Regions from separate parts of the Comamonas sp. GW821-FHT11H03 genome, predicted to be linked through region 2. Evidence: predicted binding sites of a transcription regulator. Region 2 holds the regulator's gene; each other region holds the start of a gene.
What was found. The regulator FNR, encoded in region 2, switches genes on or off when oxygen is low (the NO sensors DNR and NnrR bind a similar motif). The targets are predictions, from matches to a motif close to TTGATNNNNATCAA.

Region 1: a site for FNR is predicted at 881-894, ahead of AC1RTQ_RS13105 (OmpW/AlkL family protein). Genes of this name have one in related genera too.
Region 3: a site for FNR is predicted at 1,022-1,035, ahead of AC1RTQ_RS20005 (hemerythrin domain-containing protein). Genes of this name have one in related genera too.
Region 4: a site for FNR is predicted at 1,036-1,049, ahead of AC1RTQ_RS11690 (universal stress protein). Genes of this name have one in related genera too.

Annotation. Positions count from the first base shown of each region.
Region 1 covers NZ_JBXARF010000005.1:143,520-145,719, forward strand. Annotated here, with positions in the region: gene AC1RTQ_RS13100 (DUF808 domain-containing protein) at 1-774, shown strand, start outside; gene AC1RTQ_RS13105 (OmpW/AlkL family protein) at 978-1,592, shown strand; gene egtD (L-histidine N(alpha)-methyltransferase) at 2,074-2,200, shown strand, end outside.
Region 2 covers NZ_JBXARF010000005.1:272,008-274,207, forward strand. Annotated here, with positions in the region: gene AC1RTQ_RS13665 (FixH family protein) at 1-125, shown strand, start outside; gene AC1RTQ_RS13670 (hypothetical protein) at 383-646, shown strand; gene fnr (fumarate/nitrate reduction transcriptional regulator Fnr) at 710-1,432, opposite strand; gene hemN (oxygen-independent coproporphyrinogen III oxidase) at 1,700-2,200, shown strand, end outside.
Region 3 covers NZ_JBXARF010000009.1:284,643-286,842, forward strand. Annotated here, with positions in the region: gene AC1RTQ_RS19995 (MlaD family protein) at 1-131, shown strand, start outside; gene AC1RTQ_RS20000 (ABC-type transport auxiliary lipoprotein family protein) at 240-923, shown strand; gene AC1RTQ_RS20005 (hemerythrin domain-containing protein) at 1,096-1,593, shown strand; gene AC1RTQ_RS20010 (MarC family protein) at 1,690-2,200, opposite strand, start outside.
Region 4 covers NZ_JBXARF010000004.1:258,401-260,600, forward strand. Annotated here, with positions in the region: gene AC1RTQ_RS11685 (FABP family protein) at 1-531, shown strand, start outside; gene AC1RTQ_RS11690 (universal stress protein) at 1,173-1,619, shown strand; gene AC1RTQ_RS11695 (metal-dependent hydrolase family protein) at 1,815-2,200, shown strand, end outside.

The DNA of each region.
Region 1 (2,200 bases), 130 kb from region 2:
TCGTTGATGAACAAGGCCATCTTGGTGCCGGCGGCGTTGTTGATCAGCGCTTTCGTGCCCTGGCTGATCACGCCATTGTTGATGGTGGGAGGAGCTTTTCTGTGCTTCGAAGGCGTGGAGAAGATCCTTGAGCTGTTTCACAAACACCAAAAGCATGATGCACATGACGCCGTGGTGGATGCCGAGGAGGCTGCCCATCAAGGTGTTGCACCTTCATCGGTGCGTGCCGCGCGTGAAAAGCAGATGGACCCGATGGAGTACGAAAAGCAGAAGGTCAAGGGTGCCGTGCGTACGGACTTTATTCTGTCGGCCGAAATCATGGCGATTGCGCTGGGTACGGTGTCCGCCAAACCCATATGGGAGCAAGCCTCGGTGCTGATCGCTGTAGCTCTGGCCATCACCGTCTTCGTCTATGGACTGGTGGCCGGCATTGTGCGCATGGATGATGTGGGTGGCTGGCTGATGGCCAGGAGCAGCAGCGCTGCCAAGGCCATGGGCCGTGGTCTGATTGGTTTTACCCCGTGGCTGATGCGCGGGCTGTCCATCGTGGGCACGGCCGCCATGTTCATGGTGGGCGGTAGCTTGCTGGTGCACGGCATAAAGCCTGTCGAGCATTGGATAGAGCAGGTGATTGTGCCCACGGGCGGTATGGCAGCAATGCTGGGACCGGTGTTGGTGCATGTGCTGGTCGGGGGCGTCATTGGCGGTGCGGTTGTGGTGTGCGTGGAGCTGTGGCACAAGCTGCGACCAGCTGGGGTGGCTCATCCGAAGTGACGAATACCATCACTGGTGACGCAAATTTTTGCGCTTCATCAGTATCTTGGGCGGACGTGGCCTATGGGCAACGTCCGCTTTTTTCTTTGCGGTGTTGGTGTGCGGGTTGACATGGGACAAACCCGTGTGGCAACGGCTTTGTTTCAATGGATGCCAAGGGATGCAAAGCATTGCACTCACCCAATTCTTCAAGGAAAGAACCCATGAAAAAGACTCTGATCGCGATTGCTGCTGTTGCCAGTGCCCTGACTGCCGGGACCGCTTTTGCCCAATCTTCGTTTGACGGCTCCAGCCCTTGGCAGGTTCGCGTGCGCGCTCTGCATCTGGACAGCGACAACGGTGGCGCTGCTGGAGACGCCGGCGTGAGCATCAACAACAAGTGGATGCCTGAACTGGACGTGTCCTACTTCTTCACGCCCAACATCGCGGCAGAGCTGGTGCTGACCTATCCCCAAAAGCATGATGTGCGCCTGAATGGCGGCAAGATCGGTTCGCTCAAGCATCTGCCCCCCACCTTGCTGGCGCAGTACCACTTCACCAACTTTGGGGCCTTCAAGCCTTATGTGGGGGCAGGCGTGAACTACACACGCTTCTCGAGCGTGGACATCCTGGATGGTGCCGTGACCGTGAAGAAGAACAGTTTTGGCGGCGCGCTGCAGGTCGGCTTCGACTATGCGCTGGACAAGAACTGGTCGCTGAACTTCGATATCAAGAAGGTGTATTTGGGCACCAAGATCACAGGTGCAGGCGTGTTTGAAAACACCAAGTTCAAGGTTGACCCATGGCTGGTGGGTGTGGGCGTGGGCTATCGCTTCTGATAGCTTCACGGCAAAGAGTGTTCTTGTCTGCGGCCTTCTTCCCGCAGGCGAGGCACGCACCGCAGGCTCTGCGGTGCATCGGGGTCATCAGGTCGGCATGGCCTGATGACTTCGGAGGCTAGGGTGTATGTTTAGATCGGTATTCCGCCAACGCGGGGTACCGATTTTTTTTGCTGAATTCTTTGAGCAGTATTGACTTTGTCAGCATTGCTGCATACGCATGCAGTAAAAGAATCGCTGGCTTCAGTCCTACTTCTGCCGATTGCCGGCCGCGCTAGGCTGAGGGCCTAAGGCAGGCTTGGCAGTGATGGCGCGGGCAGTGGCTGCATCGCGCGATCGGCTCATCAGGAGGATCAGCATGCGCGCGATACCGGACAGGCAGGCAGCATCAATAGAGTTTGCATCACGCGCAGGGCGCATTCCATTGCCTCTGGCGACCTCGTTGAGACCTCCACAGCTTCAGGGCGAGAGTTGCACCTTTATGGATGCGTATACCCCCTCGACGCTTGTGCGCTGTGAACTGGCGCAGGGGCTGATGCAGCGGCAGGCGCAGATTTCCCCCAAGTTCCTATATGACGCGCATGGCTGCGCCCTGTTTGAGCAGATAA
Region 2 (2,200 bases):
ACTACTACCGCCATGGCATTGAAATCAACCAACGCCTGAGCGAAAGTGAAAAAAGCATGGCCCCTGCAGTCACCGGCCGCAATCATGCGGCCACTCCAGTCAAGGACCATCCTCTGGATCGCTGAGCGCTCCGGTGCTTGCTCCGCCAAGGTCGCTTTTGCGGCCTTTTTTGTTGCCAATATCAAAATCAGAGCATGTTGCGCATGCTCCGTCTAACGTTGATGCAGAAGTAAATGGTTTTTCATTATCCGGATGGCGCAAGGTGCTACTGAAAAGAGAGTGATTCAGGGTTTCCCGCCATGGTGCATGCCCGCAGTCCTGCGTGAGCGGTCATCACCTTTGTGCAAAATATGGTCAAGCCCACAGCCCAAGGAGAATCAGGATGGATGCTCGACGCTGGATGTGGATTGTCTGGCCGGCCTTTCTGGCGGCGGCAATCATGGAGATGGTGGTTTTTGCCTTTGTGGACCCGCTGGATCTGCACTGGCTTGGTTCCCCCCTGGGCTGGTCGCGCCAGGCCATCTATACGGTCGCCTTTTTTGCCTTCTGGGTCGTGACCCTGATAGGAGGAGCGATGACGGTGATGCTGGGGCGCTCCGTCAGCGATCTCAATGGAGGCATCGTTTCCGAGCCTCTGCCCGAGTAATTCGCCCAGATAAAAAAGCCCGCTGTCCGCGGGCTTTGTCTTGAGAGCGTCTGCTGACTCGGCTCAGCTCTGGCATTGCTGGCTGTTGACGATGCGTTTGAGCGCCTCGGTATCCAGAATGCGCAGGTGGCGCTGCCTGACTTCCACAATGCCTTCCTCTGCAAATTTGGAGAAAGTGCGGCTCACGGTCTCGAGCTTGAGGCCCAGGTAACTGCCGATTTCTTCGCGCGTCATGCGCAGCACCAGCTCCGACTTGGAAAAGCCGCGTGCCGACAGACGCTGGACCAGGTTCAACACAAAAGCCGCCAGGCGCTCTTCGGCACGCATGCTGCCCAGCAGCAGCATCACGCCATGCTCGCGCACGATTTCGCGGCTCATGACCTTGTGCACATGGTTCTGCAGCGCCGTGACCTCGCGCGAGAGCTGCTCCAGTTTGTCAAACGGCATGACACAGACCTCGGCGTCTTCCAGGGCCACGGCATCACAAGTGTGGTGGTCGTTGACGATACCGTCCAGACCAATGATTTCGCCCGCCATCTGAAAGCCTGTGACCTGATCGCGACCGTCTTCGGTCGCCACGCTGGTCTTGAAGAAGCCGGTTCGAATGGCATACAGAGAGGTGAACTCTTCGCCATTGCGAAACAGCAGCCCACCGCGCTTGATCTTGCGGCGCGTGGCCACAACCTCTTCAATGCGCTCCATTTGTTCATCGTCCAGGCCCATGGGCATGCACAGTTCACGCAGATTGCAGTTGGAGCAGGATGCTTTGATGGTCTGAAGATTCATGGGCTTTTGCTACCGCGCAGACAGACACACAGTGGAGAGTCGCGCTGGTCATTGACCTCGTGGTTGAAGATGAGATGGATCAAATTGTCGCAGCACTTGCCTTGAGGTCTCTTGATTTTCATCAAGGACAGGATGATTGCCTTGGGGCACATTGCCAGTATTCGTTCCAAAACATGCGCTTTTGCCTATTTGGGGCATGATTTTCAGGATCTGATTTCCATTGAAATATGCTCCATGCAGAGTGTGGGCGCACCCTAACTCCCAGTTATGACCGCAGTCACGCCTGAGTTGCTGAGCCGCTTTGATATCCCCGGCCCACGCTACACATCGTTCCCAACAGCCGACCGTTTTGTTGAGGCTTTTGGTGCAGACGACTACATACTGGCACTCAAGCAGCGCAAGACGCATTCTGGCTCGCGCGCTTTGCCGCTGTCCGTTTATGTGCATGTGCCGTTCTGTGAGTCGCTTTGCTATTACTGCGCCTGCAACAAGATCGTGACCAAGCATCATGAAAAGGCTGCCGAGTATCTGGACTACTTGGGCCGCGAGCTGGCCATGCATACCGAGCACTGCGGCAAAGGCCAGCTCGTAAGCCAGCTGCATCTGGGCGGAGGTACACCGACCTTCTTCAGCGATGCAGAGTTGCAGCAGCTGATGGTCTTGATGCGTGAGCATTTCAAGCTGGATCCTGCGGGCGAGTACTCCATCGAGGTCGATCCGCGCACCGTCAGCAACGAGCGGCTCAGAGCTCTCAAGGACATGGGGTTC
Region 3 (2,200 bases), on a different contig from region 2:
TCTCGCGCGCGGCGCGCAGCATGGGCGCTGCTGCGGGCCGCTTCAATGACAACCCGCAGTCCGTCATCTACGGTCAGGGCCTGGGCCTGCCAGGCCCCGGCGAGCCCGGTTTTGTGGCTCCGGCCAAGTGAATCGGCAACAAGGACGCGACTTGCGCAAACTCGGATCAGGCAGGGTGTTTTTTGCGATAGGAATTCCCGTTGTCCTTTCCCGTTGGCGCCAGTCCTAAAGGAATCAATATGGCAGACACAAAGCTTTCACTCACAGGCCGCGGAGCATGGCGATTACTGGGCGCTTCTTCTCTGGTGCTGGCGCTCGCAGCCTGCTCAGGCCTGCCCACAGCTCCCACGCAGCCGGTGCGCTATGACCTGGGCATGACCGACCTTGTGGTGCCGGCCGCCAATGCAGCCGCTCCTTCGGTGGCGCCGGTGCCGCTGGTGCTGGCCGAAGTCCAGGCTCCAGGCCTGCCCGAGGGCCTGACGGCCATGTTCTACCGCCTGAACTACAGCGACAGCCAGCAGCTGCGTGCCTACCAGAACGCGCGCTGGAGCCTGCCTCCGGCCCAGATGGTGGAGCAGCGTCTGCGCATGCGTCTGGGGCTGGAGCGTCCCGTTCTTTCGGGCAAGGACAATGTCCGCGCGGTGCTGGCCGACAAGCGCTCGATTGCGCAGCTGCGCGTGACGGTGGACGAGTTCAGCCAGGTCTTTGACAGTGCCAGCAGCAGCCGTGCGCTGCTGCGCCTGAGTGCCAGCCTGATTGGTGCCGGCGAGAGTGCAGGCAACCAGTTGCTGGGCCAGAAAGTGTTCACGGTCGAAGTGCCTGCTGCTGCAGCCGACGCAGCCGGCGGTGCCCAGGCCATGGCGCGTGCGGTGGATGAGGCGGCTGCCCAGCTCAGCCGCTGGTTGCAGGGTTACGGGCGCTAAGGCTCGACGAGCCCCAGGCATTGCTGCTCCCAAAGCCCTGTCATGCAGGGCTTTGTTGATTCCGGGCAAGTCCTGGCTGCCGGCGGGCAGCTGCTTTGCTGATGTGGGTCAATGGCCGGATCAGGTCTTGTTCTTAAGCTGCCAGTTCCTCAATCTCGCACAAGGAACTGCCATGGCCAGCCTCGAATGGAATGCCGCTCTCATCCTGGATTTTCCCGTCATGGACACGGTGCATGAGGAGTTCGTTGCCCTGCTGGCCCAGGTGGAGGCCGCCGCCGACGAGCAGCTGTGTGCTCTATGGGGCGAGCTGATTGCCCACACCCAGCAGCACTTCGATCAGGAAGACCGCTGGATGCAGACCACGGGATTTGCCACGGTCAACTGCCACAGCCAGCAGCACAAGGTGGTGCTGGCCGTCCTGCGCGAGGGAGCGGTCAAGGCAGAGCAGGGTGATCTGGCGACCATCCGCCATATGGCGGCCGAGCTGGGCCCCTGGTTCAGCCACCATGCGCAGAATATGGATGCCGCCTTGGCCCTGCATATGCGCCGCTCGGGCTTCGATCCGGTCAGCGGCGCAGTGATGATGCCCGAGGCCTTGCCGACTGAGCCCATTACCGGCTGTGGCGGCGCCTGCGGTGAAGCTGAAAAAAAGGAAGTGGTAACTGCCTGAAACTGGCACGCGCCAAGGCGAGAGACAGCGAGCAAGCGCCGCCGCGCAGCGAAGCTGCCGTCCCCCTTGGGGGAAGCGGCGTAGCCGCTCAGGGGGTCAAGGGTAAATCGCCGGGGAGGCCAGGATGGGGAAGATCTTGATCAGGCCTCCCGCCATCACCTCGATGGCCAGCGCGGCCAGAATCAGGCCCATGAGCCGGGTCATCACATTGATGCCGGTCTTGCCCAGCACGCGGGCAATCGGGTGGGCCAATGAAAAGCACACCATGATGGCAGCAGCCACCACCACGCCGTAACCGACCAGTGCCACATGCTGCCAGATGGTACGCGCCTGATCGGCATAGATCACCACGGTGGACATGGCGGCAGGCCCGGTCAGCAGCGGAATGGTCAGCGGCACGACGGCAATGCTGTTGCCCTCGGCGGCCTTTTCGACGCCGGCTGCCAGAGTGGCATTGTTGGGGCGCTCTTCGGCAGGGCGTGCGTTGAGCATGTTCATCGCGCTGATCAGCAGCAGCAGACCGCCGCCGACCTGAAAGCTTTGCAGCGAGATATTGAAGAACTGCAGAATCTGCAGCCCCAGCAGGGCGCAGACCGCAATCACGCAG
Region 4 (2,200 bases), on a different contig from region 2:
CTGGACATCAATCCCAAGGCTGACGGGCCCGAAAAGCAGGCCTTTATCGAGCACATGGAGTGCCAGCCCATCGATGCGCAAACCAACGGCCCACAGCTCTTCTATGGCCTGCGCTACCACACGCGCATCGTCAAGCCCGACGACGTGGAAACCTTTCACGACCAGGTCGGTTACTGGCTGTGGGAGCCTGCCACCGGCAACATCATCCAGACCCTGACCATCCCGCGCGGGCAGACCGCCATGGCCACGGGCAAGACCACGGCCGATGCCACCAGCTTCACCCTCAGGGCCGAGCGCGGCTCCACCGTCAACGGCATCTCCAGCAACCCGTTTCTGGAGCACGCCTTCAGAACCGACGCCTATACCATCACCGTCACCAAGCACTCAGACGGCACCTGGTCGTACGAGCAGGAAACCACGTTGACCATCCCCGGTCAGAGCGAGCCTTTTGCCCATACCGACCGCAACACCTTGCACAAGATTGGCGAGCCCACGCCCAACCCAACGGCAAGGGCCGCAGTTGAAATCTGATTGGCGCTCTCAAGGGACTCGACGCCACGGCCGAATTCACTGGCTCCACAGGGCGCACACTCCCCGATTACCGCATCGTCCGCGATGGCCTTACGCTGCTGGTCATGGACCTAGGGGCAAGAAGGCGCTGGCCTGCAAACTGGCCTATGTAGATGCCTTTCAACGCATGGAGGCCATTCGCAGCAAGCTGTCGGCATTCGGCACATGGCGCTAGCCTTCAATCTGGTCGCGAAGGCTGCACCGCACTGCGTTCAAGACTTTCATACAGGGCGATGCCGACAAATGACAGCACAGCGGCCACCTACTGAGCCTGGATTACGGCCGCCCACCCGCGCCATGCACAGTCGATTGAGACCGACCTGATACCGGCCTCCTTCGACAGCCTGCCAGCCGGCAACAGCCGCAGGGCATGCTGCGCATGACGTTCGGATAGTCTGCTTTTGATAGCTTCTAACGCTTTATGGATAAGGGCTTGAGGCGGCTTTTACCCGCGCCTTCATAAATTTGATTTCCATCAATAAACCGTCTGAATACTCATTTCAAGATGTTGCATTAGCAGCCCTGGAGTGTGAGTATGAGTTCAGTGATCGGTCGAATTGATTTGGCAACAAGACGCGCACTTATGCGCAAGGAGGCTGGATATGTTCAAGCACATTTTGATTCCTACGGACGGCTCGAAACTTTCTGAGGCCGCGCTGCGCGCGGGCATACAACTGGCCAAGGAACAAGGCGCACAGGTGACGGCGCTGTATGTGATGCCGGATTACGCAGCCATGATTTACGGAGCCGAGGCGCTGATCGCCTACAACTCTGCAGAGTTCGACAAGAGCGCCCAGAAGGAAGCAGATCAGGTGTTGCAAACTGCCCTGGGCATTGCCAAAACCGAGGGCGTGGCCTGCCAGACGGTGCGGGTAACGAATATCTCCATCAATCAGGCCATCATCAAGCAGGCGCAGGAGGGTAACTGCGATCTGATCTGCATGGCATCACACGGCCGCAAGGGCATTGCCGGCATTTTGCTGGGCAGCGAGACCCAGCGCGTACTGGTCAACAGCAGCATTCCGGTTCTGGTGCATCGCCCGGTTTAAGCCTGATCGACTGCAGCGCAGCCACTTCCCGGCCGCTCTCATACTGCAAACAACGCCCCATCGCCCTCGTGCGGTGGGGCGCTTTTTCATGGCCGATCGTCGTGTAGCATCGGTGCATCAAATTGTGAGCCTTTGGTTCCATTTGTCACGCCGGCAGCGGCGTCTCTTGTTCATTTTGAAAAAAGGGAAAAGCAGATGAGTCACGCAATCGCAACCGATGCCGGCCTGACGTGGCAGACCGGCCCGATTCGCCCCAGAGCCTGCACCTGCGGCAGCGTGGTGTGCCAGTTGCTGCATGAGCGGGTGATGAGCGATATGTCGCGCCGCATGTTTGTGGGTGGCGTGGCAGCGACGATGGCTCCGTTTGTGGGCCTGCATGCGGCCGAGCCCGGTGCCGGCGGCACGCCTAAGCAGGCCGACCGCCCCGTGTTGCTGACCAATCTGCGCCTGTTTGACGGTACGGGCAAGTCGGTGCGCCAAGGCGTGCAGGTGCTGATCCAGGGCAAGCTGATTGCCGCCCTACCCTCTGCCGGCGAGAAGGTAGAAGGTGCGCAAGTGATCGACTGCCAGGGCAAGCTGGT